DNA from 4 places in the Pseudomonas sp. HN2 genome. Region 1 is predicted to be linked to each of the others. Evidence: predicted binding sites of a transcription regulator. Region 1 holds the regulator's gene; each other region holds the start of a gene.

Evidence for each region. The regulator FliA, encoded in region 1, starts transcription of late flagellar genes. The targets are predictions, from matches to a motif close to CTAAAGTTTNNNNNNNNNNNGCCGNTAA.
Region 2: the regulator FliA is predicted to act here: its motif matches at 3,211-3,238, upstream of LIS66_RS20260 (methyl-accepting chemotaxis protein).
Region 3: the regulator FliA is predicted to act here: its motif matches at 3,383-3,410, upstream of LIS66_RS14545 (methyl-accepting chemotaxis protein).
Region 4: the regulator FliA is predicted to act here: its motif matches at 1,838-1,865, upstream of LIS66_RS22810 (methyl-accepting chemotaxis protein).

What each region holds. Positions count from the first base shown of each region.
Region 1 covers NZ_CP085885.1:1,724,299-1,729,043, forward strand. The annotation lists gene flhF (flagellar biosynthesis protein FlhF) at 1-1,011, shown strand, start outside; gene fleN (flagellar synthesis regulator FleN) at 1,128-1,958, shown strand; gene fliA (RNA polymerase sigma factor FliA) at 1,955-2,695, shown strand; gene LIS66_RS07585 (chemotaxis response regulator CheY) at 2,863-3,234, shown strand; gene LIS66_RS07590 (protein phosphatase CheZ) at 3,253-4,041, shown strand; gene LIS66_RS07595 (chemotaxis protein CheA) at 4,078-4,745, shown strand, end outside.
Region 2 covers NZ_CP085885.1:4,575,608-4,580,352, reverse strand. The annotation lists gene LIS66_RS20275 (LysR family transcriptional regulator) at 1-73, shown strand, start outside; gene LIS66_RS20270 (inorganic phosphate transporter) at 194-1,807, opposite strand; gene LIS66_RS20265 (transporter) at 2,055-3,077, opposite strand; gene LIS66_RS20260 (methyl-accepting chemotaxis protein) at 3,353-4,745, shown strand, end outside.
Region 3 covers NZ_CP085885.1:3,369,655-3,374,399, forward strand. The annotation lists gene LIS66_RS14535 (pyridoxal phosphate-dependent aminotransferase) at 1-621, opposite strand, end outside; gene LIS66_RS14540 (hypothetical protein) at 812-1,579, shown strand; gene LIS66_RS14545 (methyl-accepting chemotaxis protein) at 1,646-3,271, opposite strand; gene LIS66_RS14550 (glycerate kinase) at 3,577-4,716, opposite strand.
Region 4 covers NZ_CP085885.1:5,151,360-5,156,104, reverse strand. The annotation lists gene clpB (ATP-dependent chaperone ClpB) at 1-1,061, shown strand, start outside; tRNA gene LIS66_RS22830 (tRNA-Asn) at 1,359-1,434, shown strand; tRNA gene LIS66_RS22825 (tRNA-Pro) at 1,444-1,520, shown strand; tRNA gene LIS66_RS22820 (tRNA-Lys) at 1,526-1,601, shown strand; tRNA gene LIS66_RS22815 (tRNA-Pro) at 1,699-1,775, shown strand; gene LIS66_RS22810 (methyl-accepting chemotaxis protein) at 1,938-3,563, shown strand; gene LIS66_RS22805 (NAD(P)/FAD-dependent oxidoreductase) at 3,810-4,745, opposite strand, start outside.

The DNA of each region.
Region 1 (4,745 bases):
AGCGAGCCGACCTACGCTGCCCCGGCGCGTCCGGCCGCAGCGCCTGCGCAGGCCTCGGCGGGTGTCGATCCGCGTGCGCTGGATTCGATGCGTTTTGAATTGAATAGCCTGCGCGAGCTGATGGAAGTGCAGCTCGGCACCCTGGCCTGGAATCAGCTGCAAGGCAGCCGTCCGGCTCAGGCCAATCTGTATCGCCGTTTGCAGCGCATCGGCCTGTCGGGCCCGCTGTCGCGTGATCTGTTGGCGCTGATCACCGATATCGAAGAGCCGCGTCAGGCCTGGCGCATGCTGCTCGCGCATCTGGCGCGGATGATTGCCGTACCGGAAGTCGAGCCGCTGGAAGAGGGCGGTGTGATTGCCATGGTCGGCCCGGCCGGCATGGGCAAGACCACCACGCTGGCCAAGCTTGCCGCGCGTTATGTGCTCAAGTACGGCGCGCAGAACGTTGCGCTGGTGAGCATGGACAGCTTCCGCATCGGCGCGCAGGAACAACTGAAAACCCTCGGGCGCATTCTCAACGTGCCGGTGACCCACGTCGATCCGGGCCAGTCGCTGGTTCAGGCATTGGATCCACTGCTACGCAAACGCGTGGTTTTGATCGATACTGCCGGGCTGCAAGCCAGTGATCCGGCGTTGCGCATGCAGCTTGAGAGTCTGGCCGGGCGTGGCATTCGCTCGAAAAATTATCTGGTACTGGCAACCACCAGCCAGAAACAGGTTCTAACCGCCGCTTATCACAGTTACAAGCGTTGCGGGCTGGCCGGTTGCATCCTGACTAAACTGGATGAAACGGCCAGTCTCGGCGAAGTGTTGAGCCTGGCGATCAGTCATGAATTGCCGGTCGCGTACCTGACCGATGGCCCACGGATTCCGGATGATCTGCATCTGCCGCGCCGTCATCAACTGGTCAGCCGCGCCGTCAGCGTGCAAATGCAGGAAGAACCCAGCGAAGAAGCCATGGCTGACATGTTCGCTGATATCTATCACAGCCCGACCAAGCAGGTTGGCTGAGGTAATCATGAACAGTTTTTGTACCTACATCGATGGTCTGCCACGCATTGTTCCGATCGGGAACGCGCAGCCAGTAATGTGGCCTCCGTCTATGCAAGACAAGGTAAAGAAATAACATGGGCAGCATGCATCCCGTACAGGTGATCGCGGTGACCGGCGGCAAAGGTGGCGTCGGCAAGACTAACGTGTCAGTGAACTTGTCGCTGGCGCTGGCAGAGCTTGGCCGTCGGGTCATGCTGCTGGACGCCGACCTGGGCCTGGCCAACGTCGACGTTCTGCTGGGGCTGACGCCCAAGCGCACACTGGCTGACGTGATCGAAGGCCGTTGCGAATTGCGCGACGTGCTGTTGCAGGGCCCGGGCGGGATTCGCATCGTGCCGGCGGCCTCCGGCACGCAGAGCATGGTGCACCTGAGCCCGGCGCAACACGCCGGCCTGATCCAGGCGTTCAGCGACATCGGCGACAATCTCGACGTGCTGGTGATCGACACCGCTGCGGGTATTGGTGACTCGGTAGTCAGTTTCGTTCGCGCCGCGCAAGAGGTGTTGCTGGTGGTCTGCGACGAGCCGACTTCGATCACCGACGCTTACGCGCTGATCAAGTTGCTCAATCGCGACTACGGCATGAACCGCTTCCGCGTGCTGGCCAACATGGCGCAGAGCCCGCAGGAAGGGCGCAACCTGTTCGCCAAGTTGACCAAGGTCACGGATCGCTTCCTCGACGTCGCCCTACAATACGTCGGCGCCGTGCCGTACGACGAAAGCGTGCGCAAGGCGGTGCAGAAGCAGCGCGCCGTCTACGAAGCCTTTCCCCGTTCCAAGTGCGCGCTGGCCTTCAAGGCCATCGCCCAGAAGGTCGACACCTGGCCGCTGCCCGCCAACCCGCGCGGTCATCTGGAATTTTTCGTCGAGCGTCTCGTGCAGCAAACCGCAGGGCCTGTGATATGACCGCCAGTGGCATGAATCTTTACAAAAAGTCGGCGCGTGACGCGCAATACGAATTGATCGAGCGCTACGCGCCACTGGTCAAGCGCATTGCCTATCACTTGCTGGCACGCCTGCCGGCCAGCGTGCAGGTCGAAGACCTGATCCAGGCCGGGATGATCGGTTTGCTCGAAGTGTCGACCAAATACGACGCCAGCAAAGGCGCCAGTTTCGAAACGTACGCGGGCATTCGAATCCGCGGCGCGATGCTCGACGAAGTGCGCAAAGGGGACTGGGCGCCACGCTCGGTTCACCGCAATACCCGGATGGTCAGCGACGCAATTCGCTCGATTGAAGCTAAAACCGGCCGTGACGCTAAAGATCACGAGGTTGCGGCCGAACTCCAATTGAGTCTCGACGATTACTACGGGATTCTGAATGACACCTTGGGCAGTCGCCTGTTCAGTTTCGACGACCTGTTGCAGGACGGCGAACACGAAGGGCTGCACGAGGATGGCGCCAGTGCGCATATGGAGCCGTCACGCGATCTGGAAGATGAACGCTTCCAGGCGGCGCTGGCGGACGCGATTGCCAATTTGCCGGAGCGTGAGCGACTGGTGTTGGCGCTGTACTACGACGAAGAGCTGAACCTCAAGGAAATCGGTGAGGTCCTTGGCGTCAGTGAATCGCGGGTCAGCCAGTTACACAGCCAGTGCGCGGCCCGCTTGCGGGGGCGTTTGGGGGAGTGGCGAGCGCGCTGAAGGCAGTGTGGGGACACTGCGAAACGAGGCTGGTGCGGTGATGAGCGGCGCCGGTCTCGATCCGTTGTGCTCCAGACAAACTTTAAGTGCTGCGCCGATTGATTGAAGTGGCGCGTCCAGGTGCTGGGCGCGTTTAAGACTGCTTGGAGGTCGAATTGAACAAAGACATGAAAATCCTCATCGTTGATGACTTCTCAACGATGCGGCGGATCATCAAGAACCTGCTGCGCGATCTTGGGTTCACCAACACCGTCGAGGCCGACGATGGCACCACTGCCATTCCGGTGCTCAACAGCGGCAGCATCGACTTTCTGGTAACGGACTGGAACATGCCGGGCATGACCGGTATCGACCTGCTGCGTCACGTGCGTGCCGATGAAAAACTCAAGCACCTCCCGGTGTTGATGGTGACTGCCGAAGCCAAGCGCGAGCAGATCATCGAGGCCGCACAGGCCGGTGTGAACGGTTACGTGGTCAAACCTTTCACGGCTCAAGCGTTGAAAGACAAAATCGAGAAGATTTTCGAACGCATCGGCTGATGAATGCGCGGGGGAGCTATGGAGCATAACGAATCTTCACAGGGCGATTTTGAATCGACCCTGAAAAAACACGCGGTCGAACTGGTCGAAAGCCTTGAAAAAGGCAGGTTCGGCGACGCGGTGCAACTGATCCATGAGCTCAATCAGACCCGTGACCGCGGCCTGTATCAGGAAGTGGGCAAGCTCACACGTGAACTGCACAGTGCGATCGTCAATTTCCAGATCGATCCGCACATGCCGCAGGCCGAGGAAGTGTCGCAAATCACCGACGCGACCGAACGCCTGGGCTACGTGGTCAAGCTGACGGAAGCCGCGGCCAACCGCACCATGGATCTGGTGGAAAGCGCCACGCCGGTGGTCAACAGTCTGGCTGATGAAGCGCAGACGTTGAGTGCCGATTGGGGTCGCTTCATGCGTCGCGAGGTCGGGGCTGAAGAGTTCCGCGAACTGGCGCGCCGGGTCGACGGTTTTCTGTCACGCAGCAGCACGGACAACCGTGCGGTGTCGAGCAATCTCAACGACATCCTGCTGGCTCAGGATTACCAGGACCTCACCGGTCAGGTGATCAAGCGCGTGACCCAACTGGTCACCGAAGTCGAAAGCAATCTGCTCAAACTCGTGCTCATGGCCAGTCAGGTCGACCGCTTCGCGGGCATCGAACATGACCGCGCCGCAATGCTCGCCGAAAAAGATCCACAAAAACATCTCTCGCAGGGTGAAGGTCCGCAGATTCATGCCGATAAACGAGAAGACGTTGTGTCCGGTCAGGACGATGTGGACGATTTGCTATCCAGCCTTGGATTTTGAAGTTAGGTTTTTAGACCTGTTAGGAGCACCCCATTAATGAGCTTCGGCGCCGATGAAGAGATCCTTCAGGATTTCCTGGTTGAGGCCGGCGAGATTCTTGAGCAACTGTCCGAACAACTGGTCGAGCTGGAAAGCCGCCCGGATGATGCAGATCTGCTCAATGCAATTTTTCGCGGTTTCCACACTGTAAAAGGGGGCGCCGGCTTCCTTCAGCTCAATGAGCTGGTGGAGTGCTGTCACATCGCCGAAAACGTGTTCGACATCCTCCGTAAGGGTGAGCGTCGCGTTGATGCAGAACTGATGGACGTTGTGCTCGAAGCACTGGACGCGGTGAACAGCATGTTCAGCGAAGTCCGTGAGCGCGCACCGATCACCGCCGCCACGCCGGAACTGCTGGCCGCGCTGGCGCGTCTGGCCGAGCCGCAATCGGCGGATGAAGCCGTGGCCGCACCGGTGGAAGTGGTCGAAGAACCGGTCGCCGAAAGCGCATCGGAAGACATCACCGACAACGAATTCGAACAACTGCTGGACTCGCTGAATGCCGTCAAGGCGCAAGCCGAGGCCCCGGCCGCTCCTGTGGCATCCGCGCCGGTTGCCGACACGGCGGCCAGCGATGAAATCACCGACGCCGAATTTGAATCGCTGCTCGATCAACTGCACGGCAAAGGCCAGTTCGCTGTCGATGCAGTCGCTCCGGCGCCAGC
Region 2 (4,745 bases), 2.9 Mb from region 1:
ACAACGGCATTTGCCACTGCGGGTGCGGGTGTTTATGGATTGGCTCGGCGACGTGGTCCGCTCAACGCTCTGACTTGGGAATGCAACCCTGTGTAGGAGCTGCCGAAGGCTGCGATCTTTTGACTTTGATTTGTAAAAACCAGATCAAAAGATCGCAGCCTTCGGCAGCTCCTACAGGGGGATTTGCGCAGGGTCAGAAGATTTGGGTGAACAGCCAGTAAAGGCTGCCCGACAGCAGGATGGCCGCTGGCAGCGTCAACACCCAGGCCATCAGCAAATTGCGGATCGTGCGCATCTGCAACCCGGCGCCGTTGGCAACCATGGTCCCGGCCACGCCCGAGGACAACACATGGGTTGTCGATACCGGCAAACCGAACATGTCCGCCGCGCCGATGGTCAGCATCGCCACGGTTTCCGCCGAGGCGCCCTGGGCGTAGGTCAGGTGAGTCTTGCCGATCTTCTCGCCGACGGTCACGACAATGCGCTTCCAGCCGACCATGGTGCCGAGTCCCAGCGCAATCGCCACGGCGATCTTCACCCACAGCGGAATGAACCGCGTGGCGTTGTCGATCTGTTGTTTGAACAGCTGCAGTTTGCTGTTGGTGTCGGCATCGAAGTTGCCGACCTTGTTCTTGTCCATCAGGCGAATGCTTTCGCTCGCCAGGTACATGTCGTTGCGCACGTTGCCCATGGCTTCGGCCGGGACCTTTGCCAGCGAACCGTAGCCTTTGACTTCCTCGCCGATATGCCCGGTCAGGGCGGCGAGGGCGGGGATCAGTTGCGGCGTGGGTTCCTTGCTGCGCACGTAATCCGAAAGGACCGGGCGCGGATCGGCAGGTGCCGGCAGTGGCGCACTTTTCACCAGCGCTTGCTGAGTGACTTGGGCGACGGCGGCGAATTGCAGCGATTGTTCTTCCGGCATGGTCCGGTTCAATGCGTAGGCCATTGGCAGCGTGCCGACCAGAATCAGCATGATCAGGCCCATGCCTTTCTGGCCGTCGTTGGAGCCGTGGGCGAACGACACGCCGGTGCAGGTGGCGATGAGCAAACCGCGAATCCACAGTGGCGGTGGAGTATTGCCTTCGGGCGCCTTGTACAGCGCACGGTTCTTGACGAACGCGCGCAACGCCAACAGCAACAGCGCGGCACAACCGAAACCCACCAGCGGCGACAGCAGCAGCGCATAGCCGATCTTGGTCGCCTGCGCCCAGTCGACACCGCTGGTGCCGTCGCGGCCGTGCATCAAGGCATTCGCCACGCCGACGCCGATGATCGAGCCGATCAAGGTGTGCGAAGACGACGCCGGCAAGCCCAGCCACCAGGTGCCGAGGTTCCACAGAATCGCCGCGATCAACAGGGCGAAGATCATCGCAAACCCGGCGGACGAGCCGACCTGCAGAATCAGCTCCACCGGCAACAGCGCAATGATGCCGAACGCCACCGCACCGCTCGACAGCAGCACCCCGAGGAAATTGAAGAACCCCGACCAGACCACCGCGACATTCGGCGGCAGCGAGTGGGTGTAGATGACTGTCGCGACGGCGTTGGCGGTGTCGTGGAAACCGTTGACGAACTCGAATCCCAGCGCGATCAACAGCGCCACGCCGAGCAACAGGAACGGCGTCCAGGTGGTGACCACTGTGCCGAGTTCGTGCATGTCGTGCATCAGGCTGTAGGCGGTAAACAGCATGCCCATGGCGAGCACGGCGAAAAAGATGACGTAGGTGAACGGACCGGTTTTCTTGTCGAGCGCCGGTCTGCCACTGGCGGCGGACGCAGGGCTGGCGGTCAGTGAGGGCGTGGCCATGGCGGACAATCCTGAGCGAGGAAAGGAATGTCGCCCATGATCGTTGCAGAATGTTACAGAGAGACTGCGTCAGGTCAGTGTTTGGGTGTTCAAGCCCGCCGCTGATCCGAAGGCTGGAGAAGAAACCTGTGGGAGCGAGCCTGCTCGCGAAAGCGCCCTGTCATTCAACATTGATTTATCTGACACACCGACTTCGCGAGCAGGCTCGCTCCCACAGGGACGACTGTCTTGTGTGTGGGATTTGCGCTCAATAATCCCCACGCTTGCGGAACGCCCAGCGCCCGGCGATCACCGTGAACGTCGCCACCAGCGCAACCAGCACCCAAAACCCGTGCGGGTCCTGCGACAGCGGCACACCGCCGACATTCATGCCGAAAAAACCGGCAATGATGTTGATGGGCAGGGCCAGCACCGTCACCACGGTCAGGGTGAACAGCGTGCGGTTGCTCTGTTCGTTGAGGTTGGCGGCGATTTCTTCCTGCAGCAATTTGATCCGCTCGCCGAGGGCGGTGAGGTCGTTGATGATCAGCGCAAACTCCTCGGTGGATTTGCGCAACTCCTTGACGTCCTCCTTCTGCAACCACGGCGGCGGGCGGTTGAGCAGGCGCAGCAGCGAACCCGGCTCCAGTGCCAGCAGCCGTTGCAGGCGCACCAGCACGCGGCGATTTGCGCCAAGCTCGGCGCGGTTGGTCGACAGACGCGAGGAAAGCAATTGGTCCTCGACCAGATCGACGCTCAGGCTGGTCTTGCGCACGATCTGCGTCAGCACTTCGCCCTGATCGCGCAGCAGGTGCACGAGCAATTCCGAGGGCGAACGGAAGCACTCGCCGGCCTTCACCGACGAGCGCAATTTATCCACCGAGTGCAGCGGTTGCAGGCGCGCGCTGACGATCAATTTGCTGCGCACGCAGACCCACAGCGTCGACACGTCCGAGGAGACCATGCTGCTGAGGTTGAACACCACATCGTTGACCACCGCCAGCAGCGCCGAGTCGACATGCTCGATGCGCGTCGACCGCGAACCCTCGTGCAACGCCTCGAAAAATTCGTCGGGTAATTGCAGGTGACTTTTCATCCAGCGCTCGCACGCAGCATGGGCCAGGTTCAGGTGCAGCCAGAGGAATTCGCCGCTTTCGCTGTCGTCCTGCAAACAGCGCAATGCCGTCGCCGAATCGATCTCGCGACCGCGCTCACCGGGCAGGAAGCGAAAGCCGTAGAGCAGGCCGAACAGATCCGAATCGCGATGGCTGATATCGAGGCTATGGTTCATGGCGGCTCGCTGGGAGGAGGGTGTCTGGTGCGGATTTTCAGGTTCACCTGAGCGGCATCATCGCAAGCTCACATGACCGTTTTGTGACAGTGAAGTGACGTCAAATCAATGCGTTACCGACTGTCGGAAGATTCTCAAGAAGCGCTCTGGCGCGCCGATCCCAGGTGAGTTAGGTTGCGCGCCATTGGCTTTCGGTCATGGTGTGTCGACAGGGAAGTCCGGCCAATTTCCACGTCCGTTCGGGCGTGCCTCATCCCTGCTTCGAGTACCTTGCAATGCTGCAAAAATCCCTGAGAGCGCAAATCCTCGCCCTGCTGAGCGGCAGTCTGCTGGCGATACTGTTGATCGCGCTGGCCTGCTTCCATTTCCTTTCCAACGGCGTGCAAAGCTACAGCCAGTTGATCGCCGGCCCGTTGCACACTTCGCAACTGATCGATGAAGCCAACCTGCAATTCAAAGTGCAGGTTCAGGAGTGGAAAAACGTCCTGCTGCGCGGCAAGCAACCGGCGGATCTGGCGAAATACTGGAGCCAGTTCGAAGAGCGTCAGCGCGACGTGCAGAACATTCTCGGCGAACTGGCCGGGCAGAAAGGCATCGAGACAAATCTGAAATCACGCATCGAACGTTTGCGCGAAGAGCATCGCCAGTTGGGTGCTGCCTACCAGAAGGGCCGTGATGCCTACGTGGCAGCCGGTGGTGAGCCGAGCGCCGGCGACGCAGCGGTCAAAGGCGTCGACCGCGCCACCAGCGAGCAGATGAGCGAACTGGTCGCCGAGTTGCGCCAGCAGGGCACCGAGCAATCGGCGCTGATCAGTGCCAGCGCTGAGCGCACCGTGTGGCTGGGGCTTCTGGTGATGCTCGGGTCAGGCTTGCTGATCGGGTTGCTGAGCCTGTGGCTGGTCAGCCGCAACCTGATCGAGCCGATCCGCAACCTCATCGATTACGTCACTCGCTTGAGCCGTGGCCAGTTGGCCGAACGTGTAGTCAGCGCGCGCCGCGATGAGCTGGGCAACCTCGCCGCCGCCGCGAACACCCTGCGCGATTTCCTTGCCGACACCTTCACTCGGTTGCAGCGCAGCGCCAGCAATCTGGACAGCGCCAGCGGCGAGCTCAATGCCATTGCCACGACCATGGCCGGCGGCACCAACGAGCAATTCAACCGCACCGATCAGGTGGCCACGGCGATGAATGAAATGTCCGCCACCGCTCAGGAAGTCGCCCGCCACGCCGCTGATGCCGCGCGTGCTGCCGACGATGCCGATCAGTCGGCGCAGCAGGGCGAAAAGGTCATGCAAACCACCATTCATTCCATCACGCAGATGCGCGGCGAAATCGCCAACACGGCCACGGTGATCCGTCGTCTGGAAACCGATAGCGGTCGTATCGGCAAGGTGCTGGAGGTGATTCGCGGCATCGCCGAGCAGACCAACCTGCTGGCGCTCAACGCAGCCATCGAAGCGGCACGGGCCGGCGAGGCCGGGCGCGGTTTTGCGGTGGTGGCCGACGAGGTGCGCAACCTCGCCCAGCGCACGGCGGAGTCGATCATCGAGATCAACCAGATCATTCAGAACGTGCAGACTGGGGCTGTCGACGCCGCGCAGGCTATCGAGAGCGGACAGGCGCGCAGTGACGAAAGTGTCGAGCAAGTGACCCAGGCTGGCGCGATGC
Region 3 (4,745 bases), 1.6 Mb from region 1:
GTACACCTCGTCGCTGATCAGCCACAGGTCATGCCGAATGCACAGCGCCGCCAGTTCCTGCCAGATCAGCAGGGACAAGCTGGCGCCGCTGGGATTGTTCGGGCTGTTGAGCAGCATGGCGCGGGTTCGCCGGGTGATGCGCGCGGCGACATCGGCCGGGTCGACTCGAAAACCGTTTTCCGAGCGCACCGGCACCGCGATCACTGTGGCACCACACGCGCCAAACACTCCTTCGTAGGTGACGTACATCGGCTCAGCAACGATCACTTCATCGCCCGGATCGAGCAGACACTGCGCCACCGAATAAACTGCGCATTGCGCGCCGGGCAGGACGATCACCTGATCAGGATCAACCCGTTGACCACTGCGCTGGCGATGACGCTCGGCAATCAGCCTGCGCAACTCGAATCGACCACGCACGTCGGCATAGTGCGTATCGCCGGCCAGCAGGCTGTCGATCGCGCCATGGACGATCGGCAACGGCGTATCGAAATCCGGATCACCGACACTCAACAGCAGAACATCAACGCCCTCGGCGCGCAATTCCAGCGCTCGGTCGTGAATCTGCCAGGCAGCGGCACCCTCCCCGGCGATTCGTTGGGTCAAGGCTGAATAGCGCATGTACGTCTCCTGTTAGCGCGGTTTCCAGCCTTCACCGTATCTCAAATCACAAAACGCGCCAGCCGTTTTGTCCCCAGGATGAATCTGAGGAGAAACTTCGCAGGATGCTCGATCACTGGTCCGGTGCCTACCTGTCAGAGTTGACAGTAGACCGATTGCAAGAATATTCCTCTAATGAACCCGCGGCAAAATGTTCAACCGTTTCTCATCAAAACAACGGAGTGTTAAAACGATGACAATTAATGAAAATATTCTCGATCTGGACCCACCGCGGATTCCTGATGCGTTACCAAATTTTCCTGACAGTCAAGTTAACTTGTTGCCATTGACTGCGCTGGAGTCGCCCTTGCTGGTGTTAATCCCAGAATGGTCGGATTTACCCACAACTCCAGGCATGCAAGTCGTGGTAAGGCTGTTGTTGAATGAGCAGTATGTGGCGCAGTACCAGTACACGACGCCTATTAACCCAGCGCTTTTCCCACTGAACGTGCATATCCCTAAGCATCATTTAGTAGAGGGCGCACACAAGGTTTCATACATCATGACAGTTTTCGGAAACCCTATGCCGTCAGCGAGCACGCCGATCACCGTCGATACAAGCGCTCCAAACCGCGGCAACCCGGGACACGCTCCGAACTTTCCACTAGATGTCATCCGTGATGGGATTACCCAGAGCTATCTAGACGAGAACGGTGATGAAGTTCTGGTAACTATTCCCCGGTATCTGCAGCAACTAGCCTGCGACAGCATCGAGCTTCACTATGGTTCACTAACAGATAAACCTGTCATCGTTGAAACGGTGCATGACTCGATCTCCCCTACCAAAATCAAACTGAGTGGCGAGATTATCCGTAGATACGGCTCCGGCAAGATGCTCGCCTTCTACAGACTGGGCGATCGCGCAGGAAACCGGGGAAGTTTTTCTGATTTCGTGCAGATCAACGTGAATCTTTCTTGAACGGTGATTGCCTGACGTGGGCCGGATAAAAACTGTTTCAGCCCACTTCAGGCAATTCCGTATTTCTCAAATCACAAAACGCGCCACCATCGCATTCAAATCCACCGCCAGTCGTGACAGTTCGTGGGTCGCGGCGCTGGTCTGATTGGCGCCGGCGGCCGATTGTGTGGCCAGATCGCGGATGTTGACCAGGTTGCGATCGACTTCCCGCGAGACCTGCGCCTGCTCTTCTGACGCACTGGCGATGACCAGGTTACGTTCGTTGATCTGATGAATCGATTGAGTGATCTGCTCCAGCGCCACACCGGCGGCGCGGGCCATTTCCAGGGTGGTCTGGGTGCGCTGATTGCTTTGCTGCATCGACGAGACCGCTTCACCCGTGCCGTTCTGGATGCCGGCGACCATTTTTTCGATTTCCTGAGTCGACTGCGCGGTGCGATGGGCCAGTGCCCGTACCTCGTCCGCCACCACGGCGAAGCCACGCCCGGCTTCCCCGGCACGGGCCGCTTCGATGGCCGCATTGAGCGCCAACAGGTTGGTCTGCTCGGCGATGGCGCGAATCACGTCCAGCACTTTGCCAATGTCGCGACCTTGCGCGGCGAGACCTTCGATCATCTGCGCGGTGTTCTGCACGTCGTGGGTCATGGTCTGGATCGCGTCGACGGTTTTCACCACTTGATCGCGCCCTTCGCGGGCGGCGTGGGTCGACTGGTTGGAGGCCTCGGAAGTCGACACGGCGTTGCGCGCGACTTCTTCCACCGCAGCGGTCATCTCGTTGACGGCAGTGGCGGCTTGTTCGATTTCATTATTCTGCTGCTGCAAGCCACGGGAAGCTTCTTCGGTAACGGCACTGAGCTCCTCGGCAGCGGCGCCCAGTTGCGTGGCGGAGCCGGCAATCTGTTCGATGGTTTTGCGCAGGTTGGTCTGCATCGCGGCCAAGGCTTCGAGCAGACGCGCCGGTTCATCCTTGCCGTCCACTTCGATGGCTTTGCTCAGGTCGCCGCCGGCAATTGTCTGCGCGGCGAGCACTGCGCGGTTGAGTGGCGTGACGATGCTGCGGGTCAGCAACCAGGCGAGCAGCACGGTGGCCAGCGCGGCGATCACGGCAACGATGATGATCCCGGTGATGGCGCTGTCATAGTTTTCACCGGCCTGGATGGCCGCCGCTCTGGCCCCGGCCGTATTCATGCCGATCAATTTGTTGAGCTGCTCGCCCATTTGATCGGTGCCTTCCTTGATGCGCGTGTTGATCAATGCACGCATCGCTTCCAGGTCGCCCTGGCGCGACAGCTCAAGCATCCGGTTCTGCGCTTGCAGGTAGTTATCGAGGGTGGTCGAAAACGTCTGGAAAACCGCGCGCTCGTCAGCGCCTGCCGGCAGCGCGGCGTAGCTGGCCTGGGCTTTGCGCACCTTGTCGACCAGCACAGCGATGCGGGTTTCTGCTTCTTGCAAGCTGGCCGGTTCGCGATTGACCAGCACACGGAACGAGAGAATGCGCATGCGCAGGACGTTTTCCGTGACCACGCTGAGGTGGGTCACGCTGGGCAATTGGTTGGTGTCCATATCGATCGACGCCTGACGAATGACCGTCATGCGGCTGACGGCGAACACGCCGAGGACGATCACCAGCAAGGCGATAAAGGCAAAACCGAGGAACGCACGGGGCGCGATATTGAGGTTACGCAGGGACATGGTCGGACTCTCGATAGAAAGAAACTGCGAGCGTCCATGCCGTGAGCACTGGCCCTTGGCGGGCGGCAGTCCGGCGTCACTGGGTTATGGTTTTGTGCGCGCCTGACCGTTGTATCGGCCAGGCTTGAGGAAGGTTTCGGGTCCGCAGCAAATATTTTTCCGGACGTTACAACAATCAAACACTGCTCCGCTGCCTTTGGTAGGAGCTGTCGAGTGCAACGAGGCTGCGATCTTTTGATCCTGCTTTTAAAAGTGAAAAGATCGCAGCCTCGTTGCACTCGACAGCTCCTACATAGGCAAGCCGATCAGCGTTGGGTGGCGAGTTGCCAGACCCGAGCAATATCGGTGGCACGCTCACTCAGCAGCCGTGGGGCTTCGGCGCAGGCCTGTTCCAGAGTCATCGGTCCGCTGGTCACGGCGAACGCGGCGTCGATGCCGTGTTGATAGAGTTCCTGATAGCCCTCGCCCAAGGTCCCGGCAATCACAATCACCGGCACGGCATGCTGTCTGGCTATCCGCGCAACACCGAACGGCGTCTTGCCGCGCAGGGTTTGCGCATCGAACCGACCTTCTCCGGTGATCACCAGATCGGCGCCATTGACCGCCTCAGCGAGCCCGACCAATTCCGCCACCACCTCGACGCCCGCCTGAAACTGCGCGCCGAGAAAAGCCTTGGCCGCAAACCCCAGGCCACCGGCCGCGCCGCTGCCCGGCTCATCGCGCACATCCTTGACCAACGCCTGCGCGCAGAGTTCGGCGAAGTGCCCCAGCGCCTGATCCAGTTGCTCGACCTGCGCAGGCGACGCGCCCTTCTGCGGGCCGAAAATGGCCGAGGCACCCTGCGGGCCGCAGAGCGGATTGTTGACATCAGCGGCGATGTCGAAACGCACATCGGCCAGACGTGGATCAAGTTCACTCAAATCCAATCGCGCCAAATTCGCCAAGGCCAGCCCACCGGGCGCCAGCGGCTGATCCTGCGCATCCAGCCACTTCACGCCCAAGGCCTGCAGCGCCCCGGCGCCGCCGTCGTTGGTCGCGCTGCCGCCAATCGCCAGAATCACCCGTTGCGCCCCCGCATCCAGCGCAGCACGAATCAATTCGCCGGTGCCGAAGGTGCTGCTGATGCAGGCATCGCGCTGTCCCGGCGACACCAATTGCAGGCCGCTGGCCTCGGCCATTTCGATGATTGCCGTGTGACTGTGCGGCAACCAGCCCCACGCCGCGTCGACCGGCGTACCCAACGGGCCGCGCACGCGGGTGCGGCGCAGTTCGCCTTCGCAGGCCGCGAGAATCGACTCGACCGTCCCTTCGCCGCCATCCGCCATCGGGCACTTGATCAGTGTCGCCTGCGGCCAGACCTGGGCCAATCCGCGGGCGATGGCTTCGGCAACGCCTTGGGCACTCAGGCTGTCCTTGAACGAATCGGGGGCGATGACGATCTTCATGGGAATTCTCCGGTTGCATTGGCGTTCAT
Region 4 (4,745 bases), 2.6 Mb from region 1:
AGTACGGGGTGATCCCGGATCTGGAGCGCAGCCTGCAGATGGTCGACCAGCACGGCAAGAGCGAAAATCAGTTGCTGCGCAGCAAGGTGACCGAGGAAGAGATCGCCGAAGTCGTGTCGAAGTGGACCGGCATCCCGGTGTCGAAAATGCTCGAAGGCGAGCGCGACAAGCTGATGAAGATGGAAAGCCTGTTGCATAAACGGGTAATCGGTCAGGAAGAGGCGGTCGTGGCCGTGGCCAACGCCGTGCGGCGTTCCCGTGCCGGGTTGTCCGACCCGAATCGTCCGAGCGGCTCGTTCATGTTCCTCGGCCCGACCGGTGTCGGTAAAACCGAGCTGTGCAAGGCGCTGGCCGAATTCCTCTTCGACACGGAAGAGGCAATGGTGCGGATCGACATGTCCGAGTTCATGGAAAAACATTCGGTGGCTCGTCTGATTGGTGCGCCACCGGGCTACGTCGGCTATGAAGAGGGCGGCTATCTGACCGAAGCGGTGCGTCGCAAGCCGTATTCGGTGATCCTCATGGATGAAGTCGAGAAGGCGCACCCGGATGTGTTCAATATCCTCCTGCAAGTGCTCGAGGATGGCCGTCTGACCGACAGTCACGGGCGTACGGTGGACTTCCGCAACACGGTGATCGTGATGACGTCCAACCTCGGCTCGATGCAGATCCAGGAGCTGGTCGGTGATCGTGAAGCGCAGCGTGCCGCGGTGATGGACGCGCTGACGTCGCACTTCCGGCCGGAGTTCATCAACCGCGTCGACGAAGTGGTGATCTTCGAGCCGCTGGCACGCGACCAGATCGCCGGGATTACCGAGATCCAGCTGGGCCGTCTGCGCAGTCGCCTGGCCGAGCGCGAGCTGAAGCTGGAGCTGAGTCCGGAGGCGATGGACAAGCTGATCGCCGTCGGTTACGACCCGGTGTATGGCGCGCGTCCTTTGAAACGGGCGATCCAGCGCTGGATCGAAAACCCGCTGGCGCAGTTGATCCTGTCGGGACATTTCATGCCAGGCGACACCGCCACTGGCAAGGTCGAGAACGACGAAATCGTTTTCGGCTAAGCCTCAGCAGCAATGAAACCGGGAAGGCCTCGCATTGCGAGGCCTTTTTTTCGCCAGGCTGTTGAACTCAAAGGAAAAGGCTTGTAAAGTGCGCCCCGCAGTCAGTCACCGGCAGCGTTTCAACCCACCGGGTTGGAATCTGAAATAAGTTGCAAATCATTAACTTGAAAGCAATTTAGGGGGTTGACAGAGGTGTTCTAGGTTGTAGAATAGCGCGCCTCAGACACACGAACGCAGCGATGCGAACGGGTGGCGAGAAGCAACAAGGCTTCACCGTTGTAACTTGAAATATGTAGTTCCGTGATAGCTCAGTCGGTAGAGCAAATGACTGTTAATCATTGGGTCCCAGGTTCGAGTCCTGGTCACGGAGCCAATTTCAAATCGGGGTATAGCGCAGTCCGGTAGCGCGCCTGCTTTGGGAGCAGGATGTCAGGAGTTCGAATCCCCTTACCCCGACCATATTTGGGTCGTTAGCTCAGTTGGTAGAGCAGTTGGCTTTTAACCAATTGGTCGTAGGTTCGAATCCCACACGACCCACCATTTTTGAAACCAGTTAGCGCTGGGATCGAATCTTAAGATCAGAGGCCAAAAGCGCTGATCGAAGAAGGCGATCTTTGAAAGGTCGCCTTTTTTTTACCGGGGTATAGCGCAGTCCGGTAGCGCGCCTGCTTTGGGAGCAGGATGTCAGGAGTTCGAATCCCCTTACCCCGACCATATTGAAAATCCTCGTGTCGAAAGATACGGGGATTTTTTTTGCCTGCCGAAAGGCGAATCCCTTCAAGTCGTCATACAACCTGCCGATAGCCCGCTAACAAGAGGGGACTGCCAACGCTTCGCCCCTTGAATCTGGCCATTACAAGAATAAGGGCGTTCGTCATGTTGCTTCGTCAGTTGAATATTGCTCCCCGGGCTGCCCTGGGATTTGCCCTGATCGCGGTGTTGGTGGCCTTGCTCGGTGTGTTTGCGCTGGGGCAGATGTCGAGCATTCGCGACAGTGAGGTAGCGGTGGAGAACCGCTGGTTGCCAAGTATTCGTGGCGGCGACGAGATCCGCGAACTGATGCTGCGCATCCGCACCATTTCCCTGCGCATGGCGCTCGATCAGGATCCGGCCAACATCGCCACCTATCGCGGCCAGATGGACACCCGCGACAAGGAGCTGAGCGAGAAGATCGCCGCCTACGACAAACTGGTCGACACTGCCGAGGGTCAGCAGCTGTATGACCAGTTCAAGAAAACCTTCGCCGCCTATCGCACCGGCATTGCCCAGTCATTCACCCTCGCCGAGCAAGGCAAGCGTGAAGAGCTGACCAAATTGCTGCTGGTTGATATGAAGACCGTGGTCGACGGCTCCGGCAAGCAACTCAACGATCTGGCCGATCTGTTCGCTCGGCAGGTCGCAGCTGAAAGCGAGAAGTCCGCCGCGCATTACGAAACCTCGCGGACCATCGTCACGCTGTTCATTGCCTTGGCAGCGCTGGCCACGGTGGCACTGGCGATGCTGCTCACACGCAGTATCGTGCGCCCGCTGAGCAGCGCCGTAAGCGCCGCGGAAAGCGTGGCGCAGGGCGATCTGACCCGCCCCATCGAAACCCATGGCAACGACGAAGTCAGCCGCTTGCTCAAGGCCCTGGCGACGATGCAGCAAAACCTGCGCGAGACCCTGCAAGGCATCAGCGGCTCAGCCACGCAGTTGGCCACCGCCGCTGACGAACTGAGCGCCGTCACCGTCGACAGCACCCAAGGGCTGCAGCAGCAGAACAACGAAATCGAACAAGCCGCCACGGCGGTCAATCAGATGACCGCTGCGGTGGAGGAGGTCGCGCGCAACGCGGTATCGACGTCCGATGCCACGCGTCAATCCAGTCAGTCGGCGCAGTTGGGCCAGGAGCGCGTCAGCGAAACCGCCAGCGCTATCAGCGCCTTGGCCAGTGATGTGCAGAACACCGGCGAATTGGTGCAGTCGCTGGCCAATCAGTCGCAAGACATCGGTAAGGTTCTGGACGTGATTCGGGCTATCGCCGAGCAGACCAATCTGCTGGCGCTCAACGCGGCCATTGAAGCGGCACGCGCGGGTGAAAGCGGTCGAGGTTTTGCGGTAGTGGCCGATGAGGTGCGCGCACTGGCGTATCGGACCCAGCAATCGACGCAGGAAATCGAGCAAATGGTGCAAGGCATGCGCAGCGGCTCGAGCCTGGCGCTGGATTCAATGCAGGCCAGCGCTTCCCGTGCGGCGAGCACGCTGGTCCTGGCTGAGCGGGCGGGTGAGGCGCTGGTGACGATTACGGCTTCGGTGCACGAGATTCACGAGCGCAACCTAGTCATCGCCAGCGCCGCTGAAGAACAGGCGCAGGTGGCGCGGGAGGTGGATCGCAATCTGGTGAATATTCGTGATTTGTCGGTGCGTTCGGCCGCAGGAGCCGATCAGACCAGCGCGTCGAGCCATGAGCTGTCGCAACTGGCCAATGCCCTGCAAGGCATGGTGCGACGCTTCCAGCTCTGATGAACAGAGATCAATTGTAGGAGTGAGCCTGCTCGCGATAGCGGTGGTTCAGGCATTGCATGAGTGAAGGATAGATCGCCATCGCGAGCAGGCTCACTCCTACATATATCGTGGTCGTCTGCTGAATTGCGCACAACACAAGACAATGTGGGAGCGAGCCTGCTCGCGAAGGGGCCGGATCATTCAACGACAGTGTTGACTGACCCACCGCTTTCGCGAGCAAGCTCGCTCCCACAGGTTTGCGCTTTAGTGCAATTTCAGACGCGGCTCGGTACCACGGCCAATCTTGCTGCCCAGCATCAGCATCGCCGTGCGGAACGGACCATACAGCGCCATCTGGTGCATGCGGTACAGCGACACGTAGAACATCCGCGCCAGCCAGCCTTCAAGCATGACGCTGCCGGTCAGGTTGCCCATCAGGTTACCCACAGCAGAAAAACGCGACAGCGAAATCAGCGAGCCGTAGTCGGTGTACTTGTACTGCGGCAGGCTCTTGCCTTCGATACGCAGTTTCAGCGACTTGGCCAGCAACGACGCCTGCTGGTGCGCAGCTTGTGCACGCGGCGGGACGTTGCGATCGGTGCCCGGCTGCGGGCAGGCCGCGCAGTCACCGAAGGCAAAGATGTTTTCGTCGCGGGTAGTTTGCAGGGTTGGCAGTACTTGCAGCTGATTGATGCGGTTGGTTTCCAGACCGTCGATGTCCTTGAGGAAACCCGGTGCGCGAATACCGGCGGCCCAGACTTTCAGGCCGGCCTTGATCTCGTTGCCATCGGCGGTGATCAGGCTGTCGGCGGTGACTTCGCTGACCGCGGCGTTGGTCATCACATTGACCCCGAGCTTCTCCAGGGTCTTGTGCACCGGCCCGCTGATGCGCTCTGGCAGGGCAGGCAGCACTCGCGGGCCGGCTTCGATCAGCGTGATGTGCATGTTTTCCGGTTTGATCCGGTCCAGACCATACGCCGCCAGTTCATGGGCGGCGTTGTGCAGCTCGGCCGCCAGTTCGACGCCTGTGGCGCCGGCGCCGACGATGGCCACGCTGATCTGCTCGACCACATCGGTCTGCCCGGCGTGGGCGCGCAGATAGTGATTGAGCAATTGCTGATGGAAGCGCTCGGCCTGTTTGCGCGTATCGAGGAACAGGCAGTGCTGCGCCGCACCCTGGGTGCCGAAATCGTTGGTGGT